3 regions of the Streptomyces sp. NPDC005925 genome follow, and region 3 is predicted to be linked to each of the others. Evidence: riboswitches for the same ligand, from Rfam matches in the RefSeq annotation. Region 3 holds a riboswitch; each other region holds the start of a gene.

Region 1 (7,627 bases), on a different contig from region 3:
TGAGAGGCAATCCCTGGGCTGAATAGACGCATGAACTCGTCCGAGCCCGTTTCAGAGCCCGAGCGCGCGTACCCACCCCCGCCCGACCGAGAGTCCGCCCCCACGCCCGAGTACGGCCCCGCGCCCGAATCTCGCCCTGAGGCGAACCCGCCCGCTGATCCGCCCGCCGATCTGTCCGCCGATCTGTCCGCCGGGCCGCCCGAGGTGGGCACGCTCGTCGCGCCCCAGCTCCGCGCCCTGCGTCGTCGCGCGGGCCTCACCCTGGAGGCCGCGGCCCGCGCCGCCGCCCTGTCGCCCGCCCACCTGTCCCGGCTGGAGACCGGCCGTCGCCAGCCGTCGCTGCCGATGCTGCTGGCTCTCGCCCGCGTCTACGGGACGACCGTCTCCGAACTGCTCGGTGAGCAGACCGCCGACCGGGACGCCGTCGTGCGGGCCGCCGACATGGAACCGACGGCCGCGGGCGGCTGGACGTACTGGCAGGCCGGGTCGCCCGGCCGTGGCATGCAGGCCCTGCGCGTCCGTGTCCCGTACGGCGCGCAGGGCGACGTGGTGCGCGTCCACCCCGGTGAGGAGTGGCTGTACGTGCTCAAGGGCAGGCTGCGGCTCCGTCTCGGCGACACCCTGCACCGGCTCGAGCCGGGCGACAGCGCGCACTTCGACTCGCTGACCCCGCACCGCATCGCCGCGGGCGGCCCGGACGAGGTCGAGCTCCTCTTCGTCCACACCCTGCTGCAGAGCCCCACGGCCTCGCTGTGCCTGGGCCCGTTCACCGGAGGCACGTCATGAGCGACATCGAGGACAAGTTCCCGCGCGCCCTGTGGGTCCGGCTGATCATCTACATCGCCGTGGGGCACGTCTTCGCGGCCTTCGTGTGGCTGCTGTTCGAGGTCGGCGCGCAGTAGGGCGCGGAGCGCGGCGCCGGCCTCGGGGCGTACGTCAGTCCAGCAGGCGTTCGCGCAGCCGCTCGCGGATCTCGGGGGTGACGCCGAGCCCGTTCTCGAGGTAGGCCGGGACGCCGCCCCAGGTGTCCTGGATCGTGTCGAAGGCCGCCGCGAGGTACTCGGCGCGCGCGTCGAACAGGGGGTCGAGCAGCTCCATGACCTCGGGGGAGTAGGCCGAGGCGGACGTGGCGCTGCGGCGCACCTTGTAGCGGCGGTGCTTGGCGTTCGACTTCAGGTAGTCCTCGGCTATCGCGTCCCGCTCGACGCCCAGGGCGAGCAGGGTCACGGCTATGGACAGGCCCGCGCGGTCCTTTCCGGCCGCGCAGTGCATCAGCGCGGGGAGGCTGTCCTCGGCGAGCGAGTGCAGCACCCGCGAGTGCTCCGCGGTGCGCTCCGTGATGACCGTCCGGTACGAGTCGATCATCCGGGCGGCGCCCCTGCCGTCCGAGAGGACCGCGCGCAGCTGCTCGAGGTCGCCGTCCCGCACCATCTTCCAGAACTCGGCGCCGTCGGCCGGGTCGCTCAGCGGCAGGTTCACATTGCGGACGCCCGGCAGCGCGACGTCCGGGCCCTCCAGCTTCTGGTCGGCCGCGTTGCGGAAGTCGAAGATCGTGTGCAGGCCGAGGGAGGCGAGGAAGGCGGCGTCGTCCTCTGTCGCGTGCGCGAGGTGACCGCTGCGGAACAGCACGCCGTACCGCACCCGGCGGCCGTCCACGGTCGGCAATCCGCCGACGTCACGGAAGTTGCGCACTCCGGCCAGCTCGGGCTCGGTCGACGGGACCTGCTGCGTCACGTGGACTCCTCACACTCGGCCCCGCCGGCGCGGCTCACCGACGGGCACACGCCGACGATACGACACGCCTGCCGGACAATATGAGAGGGACGTAGTGACTCAACTTGCGCTGTAACAAATGAAATCGGACATAGTTTTTGATCGGTAGCCTATCCACCTCTATGAGTCATTGGTCCGAATTGGTCGTTTGTGCGTAACGTGCCCCGATAGTAAGGGGGATGGGGTGTGGGGCGTGAGCAGCGTCATAATCGTGACGATCCGCTGTCGCCATGTTCACGTAATTCAACCGCGTTACCTGGGGATTGAAGAAGCGCGAAAGATCCTGTTCCACGCTCGGTGACGGGCATAACCCTGATCGCCCGCACAAAAGCGCGTTCGCGGACAAACCCAGGCTTGTTTCTCAGCCATCCGGTCGCTTACGTTCGCCACCGATCCGGACGGACGCCTAATCCTGCCGCCGTCCGGAAGCCCGCACACACTTCGACCCGTGTACGGCAGGAGCGGGGGACCCACAGGTACAACCGCCTGTTCCGGTCTCCGGACACAGGCTCGGGGTGAAGCCGCGCACACCGCGGCCGGGCATCTCCAGTCCGAACCCGACAGCTCACCTCGTAGGCGCCGGAGAGGAATTCGCCATGCCCGCGAAGGGTAAGCACCGCCGTACGAAGTCACCGCGTTTCACCCGGTCCATCGCCGTCGCCGGAACCGGCGGCGCCGCACTTGCCATTCCGCTTCTCGGGGCCACCGGCGCTCACGCCGCCCCCGCGCAGCAGGTTTCCGAAAAGGCCGTCCAGTCCCTTCCGGAGGCGCAGCACAAGCCCGCCGGCAAGGACACCGCGAAGAACTCCGCCCCGCGCGTCTACACGGTGAAGGGCGGCGACTTCCTGTCGAAGATCGCCGACGAGCAGAACGTCAGCGGCGGCTGGAAGAAGCTGTACCGGGACAACCGCGCCACCATCGGCGACGACCCGTCGCTGATCCACCCCGGCCTCAAGCTCGCCATCGGCAAGAAGGCCGCGACGAGCACGGCCGAGCCGTCGGCGAAGTCCTCGTCGGCCTTGAAGTCGTCGAAGTCGTCGAAGTCCGCGAAGACCGCCGCGCCCTCGTCGGGCCGGAGCACGACGCCCGCCGCGCAGCCCTCCGGCTCCGGCTTCGTGCTGCCCGTGTCCGGCGCCGGCGTCGGCACCGCCTACAAGGTCCCCGGCGGCATGTGGTCCAGCGGCTACCACACCGGCGTCGACTTCGTCGTCCCGACCGGCACCGCCCTGAAGTCCGTCGGCGCGGGCACCGTCGTCTCCGCGGGCTGGGGCGGCGCGTACGGCAATCAGGTCGTCATCAAGCTCGGCGACGGCCACTACGCCCAGTACGCCCACCTGTCCTCGCTGTCCGTCTCGGCCGGCCAGACCGTGACCGCAGGCCAGCAGGTCGGTCTCTCCGGCACGACCGGCAACTCCACCGGACCGCACCTGCACTTCGAGATCCGCACCACGCCGGACTACGGCTCGGACGTGGACCCGATGGCGTACCTGCGCTCGCACGGCGCCTCCGGCGCCTGACACCACTTGGCGCACCGGCCCGTACGGCACCCGGCGCGACCACTCGCCTGACACGCAGCCGAAGGCCGGACTCCCGATCCCCGGGGTCCGGCCTTCGGCGTACCCGGGCGGCCGCGCCCGCGGCGCGGCTCCTCGCCCATTCCCGCGCTCGTTCCCGGGTCGACGAACACTCGAGGTGGCTCATCTCACCGCCCGTCACCCCTTTCCTACGCTCGCGTAAGCCTCATGCGAAGGTGAATCATGGGCCGACGTGGCAGACGATTCGAAGAATGACAGCAGATCAGTGATCGGGTCGTACGTGGCGGTGGGGGACAGCTTCACCGAGGGCGTGGGCGACCCGGGCCCCGACGGGTCGTTCGTCGGCTGGGCGGACAGGTTCGCGGTACTGCTCGCGGACCGGCGGCCCGAGGGCGACTTCCGGTACACCAACCTCGCCGTGCGCGGCAAACTGCTCGACCAGATCGTTGCGGACCAGCTTCCCCGAACGGCGCGACTCGCCCCGGACCTCGTCTCGTTCTGTGCCGGCGGCAACGACATCCTGCGGCCCGGCACCGACCCCGACGAGGTGGCCGAGAGGTTCGAGAGGGCCGTCGCCGCTCTGACGGCCGCAGCGGGCACCGTGATGGTGACGACCGGCTTCGACACCCGGACCATGCCCGTGCTGAAGCACCTGCGCGGGAAGATCGCCACCTACAACGGCCATGTGCGTGCCGTCGCCGACCGGTACGGCTGTCCCGTGCTCGACCTGTGGTCCCTCAAGACCCTCCAGGACCGCAGGGCGTGGGACGCCGACCGGCTGCACCTCTCCCCGGAGGGGCACACGCGCGTGGCGCTCCGCGCGGGTCAGGTCCTCGGCCTGGAGGTCCCCGCCGACCCCGACCAGCCCTGGCCGCCGCTGCCGTCGCGCGGCACGTTCGAGGTGCGGCGCGACGACGTGCAGTGGGCGCGCGAGTACCTGGTGCCGTGGATCGGGCGCCGGCTGCGCGGCGAGTCCTCGGGGGACCATGTGACCGCCAAGGGCGCGCTGTCGCCGGACGACATCAGGATGCGCATCGCCGCCGTCGCCTGAGGCGCCAGGAGCGGAAGCAGCGGCGGGGAGGCTGGGCGGCGGGGAGCAGTGCCCCGCCGCCACCAACTCCGCGCGGGTGAGGCCCCGTTCGCGGGCCAGGGCCGCGTCGGCCGGCTCCCGGGCCCGGGCCGGTGACAGCGCGCCCGGGTAGGACGTCAGCTGCACGGCGAGCCCGTCGAGGAGCGCGGTCAGACGCAGCGCCGCGTCGGCGGGCCCGGCGCGGCGGAACTCACCCGCCGTCACACCCTCCGCGACGACCCCGGCGATCGCCGCCTTCCCCTGCCGGTCGAGGCCGCCCGGTCAGACCCTGCGGCACGGGCTCGCGCAGCGCCGCCGCCCACCCCTCGATCCACAGCCGCCACCCGTCGGCGCGTACCACCGCACCGCGTCCCGCAGCCGGCGCAGCGCCGTCGTACGGCGCCCGAGCAATCCGCGCAGCCGGGCGAGGTCGTCCTGGGCGGCATGTGCGAAGGCGGCGGCGACCAGCTTGTCCCTGGAGGAGGAGTGGTACAGCACGAGCGCGTTGCTCACCCCTGGTGCGGCAGCCACATCGGCGATCCGGACGGCGACCACGCCCCGCGCCTCGATCGGCTCGACGGTGGCCCGCGCCATCTCGGCGCGCCGCTCGGCGGCACCCGATCGCACCCTCACCACGGTGTCACCCTACGAGCGGTACCAGCCGAACCGCTCGGAAATGTCCGACAGGCGCTCTTCCGCCACGGCGTGGGCGGCGGCTCGCGGCGTTGTCCCACCGGCCGCCGCGCGGCTCAGCACCCCGTCCGTCAGCGCCCGCATCGAGCCCCGTACGTGGGCGAACGCCTCGTCCGGGTCGGCGTCGACGTCCCCGAACAGCGTCCACCACCACCAGGCGTTGGTCGCGGAGTTCACGACCACGTCCGGCAGCACCATCACCCCGCGCGCCGCCAGCACCGCCTCCGCCTCCGGCAGGACCGGCATGTTGGCCGCCTCGACCACCAGACGGGCGGTGATCCGCGCCTCGTTGGAGACGTCGACGGCGTACGACACGGCCGCCGGCACCAGTACCTCGGCGTCGGCGGACAGCCACGCGTCCGGCGGCAGTTCGCGGTCGCGTGGCCCCAGCGCCCCGCGGTCCACGCCGCCGTGGGCGTCCCGCGCGTCGAGCAGCGCCTCCACGTCGAGACCGTCCGGGTTGACGATCGTGCCCTTGACGTCGGCCACCGCCACCACCGTCAGACCCGCCCGCGCCAGGAAACGGGCCGTGGCGCCGCCCATGGTGCCGAACCCCTGCAGCGCGACGCGCGTCCCGGCGTGCGGCACGCCTGCCCGGTCCAGGGCCGTGAGCGTGGCCTCGGCGACGCCGCAGCCGCCGACCAGCTCGGGCAGTCCGATGCCGTCCACCTCGAGAGCGAAGGCGCTGGCGAGCCGGCGCCGGGCCGCGGTCTCGTCGTCGAGCAACGGGTACACCGCCTGGACCGACGACACGAGCCCCGCCTCGACGACCGCCCGGTCCACCATCTCCTGGCCGAGCCCCAGGTCCTCACCCGTGGTCCAACAGCATGCGACATAGGGCCGCACCGCCCGCAGGAACCGCACCAGCAGCCCGTACGCCCGAGGGTCCCGCGGGTCGCAGTCGATGCCGCCCTTGGCGCCGCCCAGCGGCACGTACCGCCGCGCGGGGTCGTAGTGCAGCGCCTCCTTCATGGACATGCCGCGGGCGAGCCCGGCGACCTCCTGCGCCGTGCAGCCCTCGCGCATCCGCAGCCCGCCACTGGCCACCCCGCGCACCAGCCGGTCCACGACCAGGAAGCCACGGCGACCGGTGATGTGGTCGGTCCAGGTGAGGGACAGCAGCGGGCTGGTCACGGGGTCTCCTGACAGCGGCCGGGCGGGAGAAGCGGTCCGGGGGTGGCCCACTGAACCGCGGGTCAGCATCGTCGGGGATCGGCGACCCTGTCAACGTGCGGTGACAAGGGCTTTTTCGCACCGCGGCCGGGCCGGGCCGCGCGGGCGCGGAGGCCGACCGGTGAGGCGTCCGGGCCGGAATGCGTCCTGCGGGCCCGGCGGTGCCGGTGGGGCTGCCCATAATGGATGTCTGACCGACTCCACCTGGAGGTACTGTGGCCGGTTTCCGTAACCCGGGATCCGGGCTCCGCGCGCTGCGGCCCGCGGCGTTCGGCGCGGACCCGAGCGGCGAGCGCATGGCGCGCATCCGCAGATCGCCGCACTTCGCGGACGGTGTCTTCCAGAACCCCGGCGGCACGGCCAGGACCCGCCCGTCCGGCTCGGCCGGCTCCTTCGCGAAGGTCTACTTCGACAGGGAAGCCCGGCCCCGCCGCTCGCCCCGCGGCACGGTCCCGCTCCACCCCACGACGGCCGCCGACCTCGCCGAGGCGCCCGCGACCGGACTGCGGCTGACATGGATCGGCCACTCCAGCGTGCTCGCGGAGATCGACGGACAGCGCGTGCTGTTCGACCCGGTGTGGGGCGAGCGCTGCTCCCCCTTCCCCTTCGCCGGACCCCGGCGGCTGCACCCCGTACCCCTGCCGCTGACCGCGCTCGGCCCGGTTGACGTCGTCGTGATCTCCCACGACCACTACGACCACCTGGACATGCCGACGATCAGGGCACTGGCAGGCACGGACACCGTGTTCGCCGTGCCGCTGGGCGTCGGCGCCCACCTGGAACGCTGGGGCGTGTCGGCGGACCGGCTGCGCGAGCTGGACTGGCACGAGTCGACGCGCGTCGGCGGGCTCACCCTGACGGCCACCCCGGCCCGCCACTTCTGCGGCCGCGGCCTCCGCAACTTCCAGCACACGCTGTGGGCGTCCTGGGCCGTCGCGGGGGAACGGCACCGGATCTACCACAGCGGCGACACCGGATACTTCGAGGGTTTCCGGGACATCGGCGCCGCGCACGGCCCGTTCGACGCGACGATGATCCAGATCGGCGCGTACAGCGCGTTCTGGCCGGACATCCACATGACGCCGGAGGAGGGCGTCCGCGCCCACCTCGACCTTCAGGGCGGCCGTCCGTCGGGGGTGCTGCTGCCCATCCACTGGGGCACCTTCAACCTCGCCCCGCACGCCTGGGCGGAGCCGGGGGAGTGGACGAAGGACGCCGCGGACACGGCCGGGCAGGCCGTCGCGCTGCCCCGCCCCGGCGAGCCCTTCGAGCCGGGCGGCGGACTCCCCGTGGACCCGTGGTGGCGGGCGGTCTCCGCGCCGATCGCCCACCCCTGGCGCGAGCCCGGCCACCGGGACGACACCCTGGCCGACCGGCCCGGCCT
Region 2 (7,627 bases), on a different contig from region 3:
CGGTCGTCCCGGGTACGTCCATGCCGGCGGCGAGCGTGGGCAGCAGGTCGGCGAGCGAACCGGAGCCGTACGCCGGCAGGGGCGCGGTGTCCGGGGCGAGCGGTTCCGGGTGGTCGTCCCAGGCGGCGGGCTGCGCCATCAGTGCGTCGGATCCGCGGTCGCCTCGGAGAGGGCCTGCGCGAAGACGAGCGCCTGGCGCACCGTCTCGGGGCCGTCCCCTGCCTCGCTGACGCGCAGACTCAGGTCGTCCGCCGTCGAGTTGCCCGTGTAGCCGTGGTCCGCCTCGCAGTTGGGGTCGCCGCAGGCCGCGGGCTCCAGGTCGATGCGGGCGACGGCGCCCCAGCCGATGGTGAGCACGATCTCGCGGGGCAGGGTGCCCGGCGTGTACGACTCCGGGTTGGCGACGACGCGGCTGACGACGATCGACGAGATCCGGTCCAGCTTCACGGACTCCGTCGACGTCGTGGCGTACGGCGTCGGGGACGTGCTGTCGGCGGCCTGCTCGTCGGTATGGCTGACGATGAAGCGGTTGCCCGTGAGGACGAGCACCGTCACGTGCCGCCGCACCTCGTTCTGGTCGAACGTCGTCTCCTGGTGGACCAGGTACGACCGGACGGGCTCGCCGCCCACGGCAGCCTCCACCGCCTCGGCCACGAGGGCCGGGTAGTAGCCGCTGCGCTCGATCGCCGCACGCAGCCCCTGGGTCGTCGTACTGGTCTTGGCCATGCGCCCATCCTACGGGGGACCACTGACTACGAGGCACCGCTCGGGCCGGTCCGGCCGGGTCCCGGTGGCCGGTTCCGGCAATGGTTCCGGCGGTTTGTTTTCAGTAAGCCGGGAGGGTACGTGGTCCCAGGTCGTCGCGGGCAGGAGGCGGCGCGAGGCGTACGGAGGCCGTCAGGACGCTCAAGCCCTGCTGAGCGACCACGACGGGCTCCAGAGTGACGGCCACGACTTCGGAATGATCGTCCACCAGGCGAGACACTCTCAGTAGCACTTCCTGCAGCGCGGGTGTGTCGACGGGGGCGGAACCGCGCCATCCGAACAGCAGGGGCGCCGTCCGGATGGACCGCACCAGGGAAGTGGCCTCGCGGTCGGTGACTGGAATCAGCCGGTGCGCGGTGTCTCCGAGCAGCTGGGAGGCGGCCCCCGCCAGTCCGAAGGAGAGCACGGCGCCGGCCGCCGGGTCGATCACGGCCCGCACGACCGTGTCCACGCCCCGGGGTGCCATCCGCTGCACCACCGGGCGCAGCTCCTCCGGCGTGCCGAAGAGCTCCGTCAACTCGGCGTACGCCCGGCGCAGTTGCTCCTCGTGCGCGAGATCCAGGCGTACGCCGCCGAGGTCGGCGCGGTGCCGCAGGTGCGGGGCGGTGGCCTTGAGGGCGACGGGATAGCCGAGTGTGCGGGCGGCAGCGGCGGCCTCGTCGGGCGTGGGGGCGGGCAGGGCGCGCTGGACGTGGATGCCGTAGGTGCTCAGCAGCTCGCGGGTCTCGTCCGTGCCGAGTGTGAGGCCCTGGCCGCGTGCGAGGAGGCCGTCGATCCGTTCGGCGGCGGCCTTCTCGTCGATGTCCTCGAACTCGGGCACCCTGCCGGGGTCGGCCGCGTCCCGCCGCCACTGCGCGTACCGGACGGCCTCGGCCAGGGCGCGTACCGCCCGCTCGGCGGCGGGGTAGGCGGGGATGAGGGCAGCGGGGGCGCCCGCGGCGGGGGCGGCGGGTCCGCCGGTGGCGGGCGCGGCCGGACCGGACGTGGCGGGTGAGGCCGGACCGAACGTGGCAGGCGCGGGCGGGCCGGACATGGCAGGTGGGGGGACGGGGCCGGACGTGGCAGGTGGCCGGGCCGCCGTGGAGGGGCGTGGCCCGGCGGGGTGCTCGGCCGTCGCCGGGCGGCCGGCCTTCGCCGGATGGCCGCCCGGGGGTGGGTGGGCGGCCGGGGGTGCATGATCGCCCGGGGGTGGTGGCTGGGTGCCGCGTGGGGTGCCGGTGGCGGCCCGGGGTGCTGTGCCGGCCGCGGCCGACAGGGCGTTCGCGAGCCCGCCCAGCTCCACGTGCACGACGAGCACCGGCTTGGACGGGACCGTCTCCGCGGCCGAGCGCAGGGCCTCGGCCAGCGCCGCGTCTCCCGCGCGGTCCTCGCCGACCGTGGGGATCGCGGTCACGACGACCGCGTCGGACGTGTCGTCGGCGAGCGCCCGGGACAGCGCCGCGCGGAAGTCCTCCGGGGTGGCGCCGGTCGTCAGGTCCAGGGGCGGCTGCGGGTGCAGGCCCTCGGCGAGGCAGGCGTCGTAGGTGAGGAGGCCGAGCGATTCGGAGTTGCCGAGGACGGCCACGCGCGGGCCGGTCGGCAGGGGCTGGCGGGCGAGCAGCAGGCCCGCGTCGACGAGCTCGGTGATCGTGTCGACGCGGATCACGCCGGCCTGGCGCAGCAGCGCCGACACCGTGGCGTGCGGCAGCCGGGTGGCGCGTACGGCGTGGCCGGGCGGGGCCGCGCCGCCGTGCCGGGCGCCCTGGACGACGACGAGCGGCTTCGCCGCGGCCGTGCGCCGGGCGAGACGGGTGAACTTGCGGGGGTTGCCGATCGACTCCAGGTACATGAGGACGACGTCGGTGTCGGGGTCGTCGTACCAGTACTGCAGGACGTCGTTGCCCGAGACGTCGGCGCGGTTGCCGGAGGAGACGAACGTCGACACGCCCGTGACACCGGTGACGCCGCCGCCGCGCCGGTGCAGCCGGGACAGCAGGGCGATGCCGATGGCGCCGGACTGGGCGAACAGGCCGATCCGGCCGGGCCTCGGCATCTCGGGGGCGAGGGAGGCGTTGAGCCGGACCCGCTCGGAGGTGTTGATGATCCCGAAGGCGTTCGGCCCGATGATCCGCATGCCGTACGCGCGCGCGTGCCGCACCAGTTCGCGCTGGCGCTCCCGGCCCTCGGGGCCGCTCTCGGCGTACCCGGCGGTGATCACGACGAGTCCTCGCACGCCGTGCTCGCCGCACTCCGTGACGACCTGGGGCACCTGCTCGGAGGGTACGGCGACGACGGCGAGGTCGACCGGTTCCCCGATGTCCCCCACCGAGCGGTGGGCGGGCACGCCGTCGATGTCCTTCTGCCCTTCTGGCAGCGCCCGGTTCACGGCGTACAGGCGGCCGGTGAAGTCGCCGTCCCGGATGTTGCCCAGGACGCTGCGGCCCACCCCGCCGGGGGTGCGGCCGACGCCGATGACGGCGACCGAGCCGGGCGTCAGCAGCCGTTGCACGGACCTCGCCTCGGCGCGGTGCTCGCGCGCGTACTGCACGGCGAGGGAGCGGTCGGTGGGCTCGAGGTCGAATTCCAGGCGGACGACGCCGTCCTCGAAGCTGCGCTTCTGGGTGTAGCCCGCGTCGGTGAACACCTTGATCATTTTGTTGTTGGCGGGCAGCACCTCGGCGGCGAAGCGGCGGATTCCGCGCTCGCGGGCGACGGCCGCGATGTGTTCCAGCAGGGCGGAGGCGACGCCGCGGCCCTGGTGGGCGTCCTGCACGAGGAAAGCGACCTCGGCCTCGTCGGACGCGGAGGGGTCGGGCGCCACGCGTCCTGCGGCGGGGGCGGGCGACGGGCGGGAGGACGCGGGCGTGCCGTCGGCGCCGATCCGGTCGTAGCGCACGGTGGCGATGAACTCGCCGCCCACCGTGGCCGCGAGCCCCACCCGGTCCACGAAGTCGTGGTGCGTGAAGCGGTGGACGTCCTTCGCCGACAGGCGCGGGTAGGGCGCGAAGAAGCGGTAGTACTTCGACTCGTCGGAAACCTGCTCGTAGAAGCTGACCAGGCGCTCGGCGTCGTGCGCGGTGATGGGGCGGACACGCGCGGTGCCCCCGTCGCGCAGCACCACGTCGGCCTCCCAGTGCGCGGGATAGTCGTGCCGGTCCGACGGGGTCTGCATGGGGCCCAGCGTACGGCTCGCGTATGACAACGGCGCGAGGCAGTCTGTGGAGGACGGCCGCCGTGCGGGCTGCATACATGGCGCCGCCCTGGGCACGCTTCACCGTGCGGAAATCCGGCTGGACACCCCTGGTTCATCTGAAGGGCAGCATCACATGGCTGAGCGCCGCGTCAACGTCGGCTGGGCCGAGGGTCTCCACGCCCGCCCCGCCTCCGTCTTCGTCCGGGCCGCCACGGCCTCGGGCGTCCCGGTGACGATCGCCAAGGCCGGGGGCGACCCCGTCAACGCGAGGTCCATGCTGGCCGTGCTGAGTCTTGGCGCCCAGGGCGGTGACGAGGTCGTCCTCACCTGTGACGCCGAGGGCGCCGACGTCGCCCTGGACCGGCTGGCGAAGCTGGTCGCCGAGGGTCTCGAGGAGCTTCCCGAGACCGTCTGACCATCGAACGGCATCGCGCGGAGCCGTGCCCCCTTCCCGCGGGCGCGGCTCCGGCGTCAGCCGTTCGCGGCGCACCGCCCCGGAGCGGGCGCTCGTGGGCCCCCGGGCGCTCGTGGAGCCTGTGGCGTCTCAGACGTGCACGCCGTGCGAGCGGAGGTAGGCGACGGGGTCGATGTCGGAGCCGTACTCCTGGCCGGTGCGCGCCTCGAAGTGCAGGTGGGGGCCGGTGACGTTGCCGGTCGCGCCGGACAGGCCGATCGGCGTTCCCGGAGTGACCTGCCGGCCGACGGAGACTTCGACGGAGGACAGGTGGCCGTACTGGGTGTACGTGCCGTCGTTCATACGGATCACGACCTGGTTGCCGTACGCGCCGCCCCAGCCGGCCTCGACGACGGTGCCCGGGCCCACGGCCTGGACGGGTGTGCCGCCGGCGGCGTGGAAGTCGATGCCGGTGTGGCTGCCGGAGGACCAGACGGCGCCTCCGCTCCGGTAACCGGTGGAGACGTACGAACCCGCGACCGGGGCGACGTAGGTGTTCAGGCGCTTGCGCTCGGCCGCGCGGGCGGCCCGCTCCTTGGCCGCGCGGGCCCGTTCGGCGGCCTCCTCGGCTGCCTTCGCCGCCTTCTCGCGGGCGGCCTCGACGGCTTTGCGCTCCGCCTCGGCCAGGTCGGCGGCCCGCTGCTGGGCGGCGACCTGGGCCTCGATCTCGTCGGCGACCGAATCGCCGATAGTGACGACCGGGGTGAGACCGGTCTGCTCGGCGGCGGGCTCGGCGGCGAGCGCCGGGGCCGCGAGGGTGCCGACGACGCCGGTGGCGGCGAGGGCCGCCACGCCCGCCGCGCGGGCGGTGGAGCGATGCATTCGGCTGGGACGACGGTGCTTCCCGGTGGCGCGCGTGAACGCCATGTACAGGCTTGTCCTTTCCTTCCCTCTCGCCTACCGGGTTAGCTGACGGGTTCGGAGCAGGAAGGTCTCCTACGGACCCCCTCGCGGCACGCGCGGGCGTCCGATTCACCCCAGGGACTGATGGTGGGTCCCCGGCTCCCCCGGCTCGCGCCGTAGGGGGACTCGGCGATGACTGTCCGGTGCCGCGGGTGCGGCGCACTGCCTGACGGACAGACCGGACGACGCTAAACGGGACATCTTTCGATCCCCAAACCGAAGGCGGCTTTTGTAGCGCATGCCACAGGCCAGACAGGCAGCCTCTCCCGCAATCCCCGCCAATTCCGGCATACGGGGGCCCTGGTGGCCGGTCAGCCACCAGGGCCCCCGGTTCGTGCGAGGTCCGGCGTCCTGTCGGTTCAGCTCGCTATTCGGCGGGGACCACCGTGACCTCGCCGATGCCGAGGGCCTCGACGGGCTCCTTGATCCGGGCCGCGTCGCCCACGAGGATCGTCACCAGCCGGTCCCCGGGGAAGGCGCTGACGACCGCCGCCGTGGCCTCCACGGTGCCGGTCGCGGCGAGCTGCCGGTACATCGTGGCCTGGAAGTCGTCGGGCAGGTGCTGCTCGACCTGGTCGGCCAGGGTGCTCGCCACGGCCGCCGCCGTCTCGTACTTGAGCGGCGCCACGCCCACCAGGTTCTGCACCGCCACGTCACGCTCGGCGTCGGTGAGGCCCTCCGCGGCGAGCGTGCGCAGCACCGTCCACAGGTCCTGAAGGGCCGGGCCGGTGCTCTCGGTGTCCACGGAGCCGCTGATGGCGAGCATCGCGGCACCCGAGCCGTCCGGGGCGGACCTCAGGACCTGCGCGAACGACCGCACACCGTAGGTGTAGCCCTTCTCCTCGCGCAGGACGCGGTCCAGGCGGGAGGTGAGGGTGCCGCCCAGGCAGTACGTGCCGAGGACCTGCGCGGGCCACACGCGCGCGTGCCGGTCCGGTCCGACGCGGCCGATGAGCAGCTGCGTCTGGACGGCGCCGGGCCGGTCCACGACGACGACGCGGCCGGTGTCGTCGGCGGTCACCGGCGGCACGGGACGGGCGGCGGCCGGGGAGCCGGTCCACGCGCCGAGCGTGTCGCCGAGCAGGGCGTCCAGGTCGGTGCCGGTGAGGTCGCCGACGATCACGGCCGTGGCGGTGGCCGGCCGCACATGCCGCTCGTAGAAGGCGCGCACGGCCCCGGCGTCGACGGCGGCGACCGTCTCCTCGGTGCCCTGGCGCGGGCGCGACACGCGCGAGTCGGCCGGGAACAGCTCTCTGGAGAGCTCCTTGGCCGCCCGCCGCGCGGGGTTGGCCAGCTCGTGCGGGATCTCGTCCAGGCGGTTGCGGACGAGCCGCTCGACCTCGCTGTCGGCGAACGCGGGCGCCCGGAGGGCGTCGGCGAGCAGCCCGAGTCCCTTGGCGAGGCGGGAGGCGGGCACCTCCAGGCTGAGGCGCACACCGGGGTGGTCGGCGTGCGCGTCGAGGGTGGCGCCGCAGCGCTCCAGCTCGGCGGCGAAGTCCTCGGCGGAGTGCTTGTCGGTGCCCTCGGAGAAGGCCCGCGCCATGATCGTCGCGACGCCGTCCAGTCCGGCGGGCTCCGCCTCCAGGGGCGCGTCCAGGAGCACCTCTACGGCGACGACCTGCTGGCCGGGGCGGTGGCAGCGAAGCAGGGTGAGGCCGTTGCCGAGCGTGCCGCGCTCGGGTGCGGGGAACGCCCAGGGCCTGGGCTCGCCGCCCTGCGGACGGGGGTGGAAGTCCATGGGGGCCAGGTCGGTCACTTGGCCGCCTCCTCGTTCTCGTCGGTGGCGTCACTCGCGTCGGTCGTCGCGTCGGCGCCCGCTTCGGTCCCGGGCCCGGTCGGCTCGTACACGAGCACCGCTCGGTTGTCGGGTCGCAGGCGGGCCTTGGCGACCTCCTGGACCTCCTCGGCGGTCACCTCGAGCACGCGCTGCACGGCGGTGAGGGCGAGCTGCGGGTCGCCGAACAGGACGGCGTACCGGCACAGTTCGTCGGCGCGGCCCGCGACCGTGCCCAGGCGGTCCAGCCACTCGCGCTCCAACTGGGCCTGGGCGCGCTCCATCTCCTCGGCCGTGGGGCCCTCCTCCGCGAACCGGGCGAGCTCCTCGTCGATCGCCGTCTCGATGACCGGCACCTCGACGTCGCCCGACGTCTTGACGTCCAGCCAGCCCAGGGAGGGCGCCCCGGCGAGCCGCAGCAGACCGAAGCCGGCCGCGACGGCCGTACGGTCCCGGCGCACCAGCCGGTTGTACAGGCGGGAGGACTCGCCGCCGCCGAGGACGGTCAGTGCCAGGTCGGCCGCGTCGCACGCGCGCGTGCCGTCCTGCGGCAGACGGT
Region 3 (7,627 bases):
GGGCGCCGAGTGACCGACGCCGCGCGGGTCGAATCCGACGAAGTCGTACGCCTTCGCCGTCTTCGCCCACACCGCGCTCTTGGTGGTGACCCGGCGCGGGAAGCGCAGGCCGGAGCCGCCGGGGCCGCCCGGGTTGTAGATGAGGGCGCCCTGGCGCTCGGCCTTCGTGCCCGTGCTGCCGATGCGGTCGACGGCGAGCTTGATCTGCTTGCCGTTCGGCCTGGCGTAGTCGAGCGGGACGGTGACCCAGCCGCACTGGATGGGCTTCTCGAGCCCCCAGTCGGCGGGGCAGTCCTGCCAGTCGATGCCGGTGTGCGCCGCGCGCGCCGCCGCGAGGGCGGCGCCCCGGGCCTCACGGTCCTGGCCGAAACCGGCCGGGCTCGCGCTGGCCGTGGGTGCCGTGACGGCCCCGGCCAGCAGTGTGGCGGTGACGAGCGCACCCGCCGAACCCAAGACGGTCACCCGCCGGTTCAGTTTTCTCTTCCTCAAGTGGGTCTCCCGTACATTCTTGCGATTGGGTACGGGGATCCTCGCGGCTGTGCGATCTCCGGGAACAGGGGTCAAGGGACTTCTTTGCCAATCCGATAAACGGAACGAAAGGTCCGTTCGTCGGAAAGCCACCCGAGGCAGCGGGTGTTCCGCAGGCCGGACCCGCCGCGTCCGAGGCCGAGGCCAACGTTCCGGTGCCGAAGCTCCCCAGCACTCACAGGCAGTCCGTGCCCGTCAGAGCCCACGTCGACCTTCCGGTGCCGAAGGTGCCCGGTCCCATGCCCTCGGCCGAAGTCGCTGCCGAGATGACGTCCAAGTCCTCCGGCCCCGCGGGAGGGAAAGCGCCGCTGCACCGCTGCCAGAATCCTGGGCCGCGCCCCGGCAGTGCCTGGGGCCCGCCGCCCGACGACAACCGGCACGGATGGGCGGGAGGCCGGACCGGGGGTGGCCGCCGACTGCCCCGAAGGTCCTTTGTCCGGCCGATCCTCCCGCGATCCTCTCAGCGGTGAGGGGATCTCACACGGCCAGGAGGCGACGGGCAAAGGCAGCCGCGGTCGCGACGACGCGGGCTCGCACACGGGGTGACGTTCGCTCACCGGTGGCGGGCCTTCGTTGTTCTTCGCCCCGACGCGCCCATGCTGCGGAATGATCACCCTGTGACACGTCGAGTACTGGGCAGGGGACCGGCCGCGATCGAGCCTCCCGGGGAGGTGACAGGGGCGCGTCTGCTGCCCGCGGAGAGACTTTCCGGGCCGGACAGGGCAGTGGAGGCTGCGGAGGGCGAGCGGCTGCCGCAGGAGGGCCCGCGGCGGCCCGGCCGGCGACCCTTGGGCCCGGGGGGAACTCTTCGGGTCGCCGCGGATTCGTGATGCGCGTGGCCAGCGAGCTGCTCGGCTCGTTGGCCACTGCCGCCGGTGCCGTTGCGCCAGCGCTCGCCGGCGCAGGGGCGGACGACGCCGGCACCAAGGGTCCGGCCAACCTCGGGTTCGCGCCGGACCCGGCGACGCCGACGACGCCGAGCCATGGCGGCAGGTGCGGCTTGGCCCGGTGCGGAGGGTAGGCCCCCGGCGCTGCCCCCGCCGCGGTTGCCGGTGGTGCCCCGGCCCCGCGCCGCGGGTGCTGGACGGCGGGCGACGCACCGCCCGGGTCACCCTTCCGCCGCAGTCCGGCGGTTGCCGCGCCCCCGGGTGACGGGACTCCGGCGGGTCGGACCGCACGTAGGGCCGGGGGTGAAACGGGCCGAACGGCGTACCCCCTGTCGGCGTAGACGCGCGTCCTTTTCCGGGCCCGGCGCAGTTGCGCGCCGGCGTGGGGCGTGCGGGCGCCGAGCGGTGCTCCGCCGCTGGTCCGGGGCTCGTCGAGGTAATGGACGAAGGACTCCGAGACCCCTCTGTCCACCCGAATGGGCGAAGGGTGATCAACGCCACAAAGCCCTGCGCATGGGGATATTCATACTGCCGACGGTCAAGATCCTTCACTGACGACAAGCCCCCGCCACCGCGGCGGGGCGGTCCGGGCGGACGCCGAATCCTGCCGCCGCCCGGATGCCCGGTCGACAGAAGAGGATGGATCGGCAGGAGTGGAGGACCCGAGCACGACGGGCCGCCGGACCGGCACGACAGCCGTTCCGAGCAGCCCTTGGGGTGAAGCCGCAGCAGCGGCCGGGCTACTTCGCCAGCCCGAATCCGACAGGTCATCCTTCACAGGCGGCTGACGAAGGGTTGCGCATGACCGCGCTCAATCGTGTCCCGTCTCTCCTGGTCCGGGCCGGTACGGCCTCGGCCCTCACCCTCTCCGTCGTGATCGGTTCCCTCGTGATCCCGGGCGCCGGCTCCGAGGCGGTCGCCGCCTCCTCGGCCCACAAGGCGCTCCGGATCGCCGCTTCCAAGAAGGGCGCCCCCTACCGCTGGGGCGCCACGGGCCCGCACAGGTTCGACTGCTCGGGGCTCACGCTGTACGCGTACCGGAAGGCCGGCAAGAAACTTCCGCGTACGGCGGCCCAGCAGTACAACCGGACCCGGCACATCTCCGCGAGCAGTCGCAAGGCCGGTGACCTGGTGTTCTTCCACTCCGGCCGCTACATCTACCACGTCGGCATCTACGCCGGCGGGAACAGGATCTGGCACGCCCCGAAATCCGGGGCGGTGGTGCGGCTGGAAAGGATCTGGAGCCGCGGAGCCTGGTACGGGCGCGTGCGCTGACCACACGCGGGCGGCGGCACCGACGTGCCGTCGCCCCCGCACCGGGGCTGTCCTACGGCTCCTGCTGTCCCGCCGCCGCCACCGCTCCGGCCGGCGGGGCCGTGCCGTGCCACGGCAGCTCGATGGAGACCGTCTTGCCGCCCTCGCGCGTGGGTCTGACGCGCAGCCTGCCGCCGCACTCCGCCGCCAGCCACCGGATGATCCTCATACCGCGCCCGTTGTCCTGCTGGACGGCCGCGGGCAGCCGCTTCGGGAACCGCGGGTGGCTGTCGGTCACTCCGACGCGCAGGCGTTCGTCGCGGTGCAGGGCGACGTCCACCGTGAAGGTGGGTGACGTGCCCAAAGTGTGCTGGACCGCGTTGGTGGCGAGCTCGGACACGATGAGCCGGATCGTCTCGGACTCGTCCGTGCCCGCCGGCAGTCCCCATTCCGCCAGTGTGTCCACCACGAAGGAACGGGACGCGGACACCGAGGCGGGATCGCTTGCCAAAGTGACGGATGCTTCCAGATGGTCTGCCATGGCGCTCTCGTCCCTTTCCCAGGGGACCTTGGTCCGGCATGAAGCGGACGGTTGGAGTACGGTCCCGGACTGGTGCTTCCTCGCCACACTGCCATCATCACCACGGCAAGGGCGGCGATCCATCAACATCTGCATATATCTGTCGCTCGATGCGGTGAACTCTGCGACGCGAGAACGTATTTGGGCGACTCGTAAGGAGTAAGGAGAAGCCCATGAAGCACGGGCCCGCGGTGCGCCGCCGCAAACTGGGCGCCGAACTGCGTGCGCTGCGCACCTCGGTGGGCCTCACGAGTGGGGAAGCGGCCGGGCTGGTGGGATGGCACCAGTCGAAGGTGAGCCGGATCGAGACCGGCACGAGCGGCGTGAAACCGGCCGACGTGAGACTGCTTCTGGACGCCTACGGCGTGGCGGACGACCAGCTCCGGGAGTTATTGCTCGTCCTCGCGGGCGCGCACGACGGCAACGGACGCAACCACTGGTGGCATGCCTATCGCGGTGAACTGCCGCCCACCTACCGGGACTTCATCAGTCTGGAGTCCCAGGCGAGCGCGATGCGCACCCTGGAGACCTCGGTGGTGCCGGGACTGCTGCAGACCCCGGAGTACGCCAGAGCGGTGACCTGCGCCGCGGTCGAAGGCCTGTCCGAGGAACGGCTGGACGCGCTGGTGGAGGTGCGGCTGGCCCGGCAGGACGTGCTGCGCGCGAAACCCCCGCTGACGTTGAGCGCGGTACTGGACGAGGCCGTACTGCGCCGGGAAGTGGGCGGGCCCGGGGTGATGTCGCGGCAGTTGGAGAGGCTGACGGAGGCGGCGATTATGCCGCACGTACGACTGCAAGTACTGCCGTTTGCCGCCGGAGCCCACATCGGGGTCACGGGATCTTTCGTTATTTTCTCATTTTCGCGCACATCTGATCTGGATGTCGTCGTTCTCGACCACTTGACGAGTAGCCTCCATCTCGAACGGAAAGAAGACTTAGAGGCCTACGCAGAGGCCTTCGACTCCCTGCTGGCTCACGCTCTCTCACCCGAGGAATCATTGGAATTCATCGCCGGTATGACCGGTGACACGTAAGGAGGCACCATGACCGCACTGCCTCGGAACGTCCCTTCCAGCAACGACCTGCACGACGTGCACTGGCTGCGCAGCAGCTACAGCACCGGAGCGAACAACTGCGTCGAGGCGGCCCGTCCACGCTCCGGTCCCTGGACCGGGCTGCTGGCCGTCCGCGACTCCAAGGAACCGGCCGGACCCGCGCTGCTCTTCTCCCCGGAGAGCTGGGCGGCGTTCACGGTCGCGTTCCGGTGAGCCGCCGGGCACCCCGGCGCGACTGACCGGTCACCCCGGACGACACACGGCCGTGCGACGCCGACTCATGGCCGCGTCTCGCCGATGACCCGCACCGCGTGTTCCAGCTGCTCCCCGGAGAGATCCGCGCGGGCGGTCAGCCTGAGCCGTGAGACACCGTCGGGCACGGAAGGAGGACGGAAGCAGCCCACGGCCAGTCCCTCGACGCGGCAGTCCGCCGCCCATCGCACGGCACCCTCCGGGGACGGCGCGCGCACGGAGACCACCGCGGCGTCGGGACGTACCGCTTCCAGGCCCCCGGCCGTCAGCCGGGCGTGCAGCTCGGCCGCGACCCCACGGGCCCGCGCGGCCCGCTGCGGCTCGCGGCGCAGCAGCCGCAGCGCCGCCAGCGCCGCGCCCGCGGCCGCGGGCGCGAGCCCGGTGTCGAAGATGAACGTCCGGGCCTCGTTGACCAGATGGTCGATCACCCGGGCCGGGCCCAGGACCGCGCCGCCCTGGCCGCCGAGGGACTTCGACAGCGTGACCGTCACGACCACGTCGCCGGCGCCCGCGATCCCGGCCGCCTCGGCCGCGCCCCGCCCGCCGGTGCCGAGGACGCCCAGGCCGTGGGCGTCGTCGACGACCAGGCCCGCCCCGTGCTCCCGGCCCGCCGCGGCGAGAGCGGCCAGCGGGGCGGCGTCGCCGTCCACCGAGAACACCGTGTCGGACACGACGACGGCGGGCCCCCCGTGCGTGGCAAGTGCCTTGCGCACGCCCTCCGGGTCGGCGTGCCCGACGACCTGGGTGGTGCCGCGCGCCAGCCGGCAGCCGTCGATCAGCGAGGCGTGGTTGCCCGCGTCGGACACGATCAGCGAGCCGTGCGGCGCCAGCGCGGTCACCGCGGCCAGATTCGCCGCGTAGCCGGAGGAGAAGACGAGGGCCGACTCGAAGCCGCAGAAGGCGGCCAGTTCGGATTCCAGCTCGGCGTGGAGTCCGGTGCTGCCGGTGACCAGTCGGGAGCCGGTCGACCCGCCGCCCCAGGTCCGCGCGGCCCGCGCCGCGCCCTCGATGACCTCGGGGTGCCGAGCCAGGCCCAGGTAGTCGTTGCTCGCCAGGTCCAGCAGGTCCGACGCGGCGGGGCGGGGCCGCAGGGTCCGTACGAGTCCGGCGCGCCGGCGCTGCTCCGCCCGCTCGTCGATCCAGCCGAACCCCATGGCCCCTCCGGTGCTGTGGTGGACAGTGCCTTCGCGATCCTCTCCGCGCGGCACCGGCCTTTGTAGGCAGTGCACAGACATTAGCCGGACGGTCGGCCGCCCATGGTGTGGCAATCCACACACGCCGAACGGGGAGGGTTGTGCGAACCATCCTTGGCCCGGCACGCCTCCGTACGTAAGGATCGGCTCTCATGGATCTGCTGAACACGCTGGTGGACAAGGGGCTTCGGCGCGAGCTGCCGACCCGCGAGGAGGCCCTGGCCGTTCTCGCCACGACCGACGACGACCTGCTGGATGTGGTGGCCGCGGCCGGAAAGGTACGCCGGCACTGGTTCGGCCGACGGGTGAAACTCAACTATCTCGTCAACCTCAAGTCCGGCCTGTGCCCCGAGGACTGCTCCTACTGTTCGCAGCGCCTCGGCTCCAAGGCCGACATCCTCAAGTACACCTGGCTCAAGCCCGACCAGGCCTCCGAGGCCGCCGCGGCCGGGGTGGCCGGCGGCGCCAAGCGGGTGTGCCTGGTGGCCAGCGGACGGGGCCCGACCGACCGTGACGTGGACCGCGTCTCCGAGACCATCAAGACGATCAAGGAGCAGAACGAGGGCGTCGAGGTGTGCGCCTGCCTCGGCCTGCTCTCCGACGGGCAGGCCGACCGGCTGCGCGACGCGGGCGCCGACGCCTACAACCACAACCTCAACACCTCCGAGTCCACGTACGGCGACATCACCAGCACGCACACCTACGCCGACCGGGTCGACACCGTGCGAAAGGCGCACGCGGCCGGGCTGTCCGCCTGCTCCGGCCTGATCGCGGGCATGGGCGAGAGCGACGCGGACCTCGTGGACGTGGTGTTCTCGCTGCGCGAGCTGGACCCGGACTCGGTGCCGGTGAACTTCCTGATCCCGATGGAGGGCACACCGCTCGCCACGGAGTGGCACCTCACCCCGCAGCGCTGCCTGCGGATCCTCGCGATGGTGCGGTTCGTGTGCCCGGACGTCGAGGTGCGCATCGCGGGGGGCCGCGAGGTCCATCTGCGGTCGATGCAGCCGCTCGCGCTGCACCTGGCCAACTCGGTCTTCCTCGGCGACTACCTCACCAGCGAGGGCCAGGCCGGCAGGGCCGACCTCGACATGATCGCGGACGCCGGGTTCGAGGTGGAGGGCGCCGGCGACGTGACGCTGCCTCGGCACCGCGCGGGGGGCGGCTGTCACGGGGACGACGCGGGCGGGTGCCACGAGGGTGCTGCGGGCGGGTGCCACGAGGGCGGCGGGGTCTGCGGCTCCGCGCCCGCGTCGTCGTCCGCTTCCGTGCCCGGCGCCGCTCCCGTCACGGCCGACGCGCCTCGTACCGATCTCGTCGCCGTGCGCCGCCGGGGTGCCGGGACCGACCTCGCGCCCAATGCCTGACCTGGGCGTACCCGAGCTGCTCGACCTCGACCGGCGGCACGTGTGGCATCCGTACGGCCCGATGCCCGGGCGGCAGGAGCCGCTCGTGGTGGAGTCGGCGAGCGGGGTGCGGCTGCGCCTCGCCGACGGCTCCGGGGAACTGGTCGACGGCATGTCGTCGTGGTGGTCGGCCATTCACGGCTACAACCACCCGGTGCTGAACGAGGCCGCGCGCGAGCAGATGGGGCGGATGAGTCACGTGATGTTCGGCGGGCTCACCCACGAGCCCGCCGTACGCCTCGCGAAGCTCCTTGTCGACATGTCACCGGACGGTCTGGAGCATGTGTTCCTCGCCGATTCCGGGTCGGTGTCGGTCGAGGTCGCCGTCAAGATGTGCCTGCAGTACTGGCGTTCGCTGGGCCGCCCCGGCAAACGGCGGCTGCTGACCTGGCGCGGCGGCTACCACGGGGACACCTGGCAGCCCATGTCGGTGTGCGACCCCGAGGGCGGGATGCACGACCTGTGGGCCGGG

What was found. Region 3 has a riboswitch for cyclic di-AMP ahead of ABZ354_RS16970 (C40 family peptidase). Riboswitches for the same ligand answer to the same signal wherever they lie in the genome.
Positions count from the first base shown of each region.
Region 1: another riboswitch for cyclic di-AMP. It lies ahead of ABZ354_RS18455 (LysM peptidoglycan-binding domain-containing M23 family metallopeptidase); the one in region 3 lies ahead of ABZ354_RS16970 (C40 family peptidase).
Region 2: another riboswitch for cyclic di-AMP. It lies ahead of ABZ354_RS23305 (M23 family metallopeptidase); the one in region 3 lies ahead of ABZ354_RS16970 (C40 family peptidase).

Region 1 covers NZ_JBEXVL010000014.1:91,347-98,973, forward strand. The annotation lists gene ABZ354_RS18440 (XRE family transcriptional regulator) at 31-786, shown strand; gene ABZ354_RS18445 (DUF6126 family protein) at 783-902, shown strand; gene ABZ354_RS18450 (tyrosine-protein phosphatase) at 937-1,734, opposite strand; cyclic di-AMP (ydaO/yuaA leader) riboswitch at 2,201-2,365, shown strand; gene ABZ354_RS18455 (LysM peptidoglycan-binding domain-containing M23 family metallopeptidase) at 2,370-3,290, shown strand; gene ABZ354_RS18460 (SGNH/GDSL hydrolase family protein) at 3,574-4,359, shown strand; partial or broken gene ABZ354_RS18465 (TetR family transcriptional regulator C-terminal domain-containing protein) at 4,423-4,971, opposite strand; gene ABZ354_RS18470 (Glu/Leu/Phe/Val dehydrogenase dimerization domain-containing protein) at 5,023-6,204, opposite strand; gene ABZ354_RS18475 (MBL fold metallo-hydrolase) at 6,459-7,627, shown strand, end outside.
Region 2 covers NZ_JBEXVL010000025.1:53,882-61,508, reverse strand. The annotation lists gene ABZ354_RS23325 (nucleotide pyrophosphatase/phosphodiesterase family protein) at 1-139, opposite strand, end outside; gene ABZ354_RS23320 (DUF5998 family protein) at 139-726, opposite strand; gene ABZ354_RS23315 (GNAT family N-acetyltransferase) at 827-3,916, opposite strand; gene ABZ354_RS23310 (HPr family phosphocarrier protein) at 4,071-4,352, shown strand; gene ABZ354_RS23305 (M23 family metallopeptidase) at 4,482-5,258, opposite strand; cyclic di-AMP (ydaO/yuaA leader) riboswitch at 5,271-5,436, opposite strand; gene ABZ354_RS23300 (pitrilysin family protein) at 5,662-7,050, opposite strand; gene ABZ354_RS23295 (pitrilysin family protein) at 7,047-7,627, opposite strand, start outside.
Region 3 covers NZ_JBEXVL010000012.1:107,509-115,135, reverse strand. The annotation lists gene ABZ354_RS16975 (alpha/beta hydrolase) at 1-489, opposite strand, end outside; cyclic di-AMP (ydaO/yuaA leader) riboswitch at 2,001-2,213, shown strand; gene ABZ354_RS16970 (C40 family peptidase) at 2,217-2,690, shown strand; gene ABZ354_RS16965 (ATP-binding protein) at 2,743-3,210, opposite strand; gene ABZ354_RS16960 (helix-turn-helix transcriptional regulator) at 3,423-4,283, shown strand; gene ABZ354_RS16955 (DUF397 domain-containing protein) at 4,293-4,517, shown strand; gene ABZ354_RS16950 (8-amino-7-oxononanoate synthase) at 4,583-5,710, opposite strand; gene bioB (biotin synthase BioB) at 5,902-7,116, shown strand; gene ABZ354_RS16940 (adenosylmethionine--8-amino-7-oxononanoate transaminase) at 7,109-7,627, shown strand, end outside.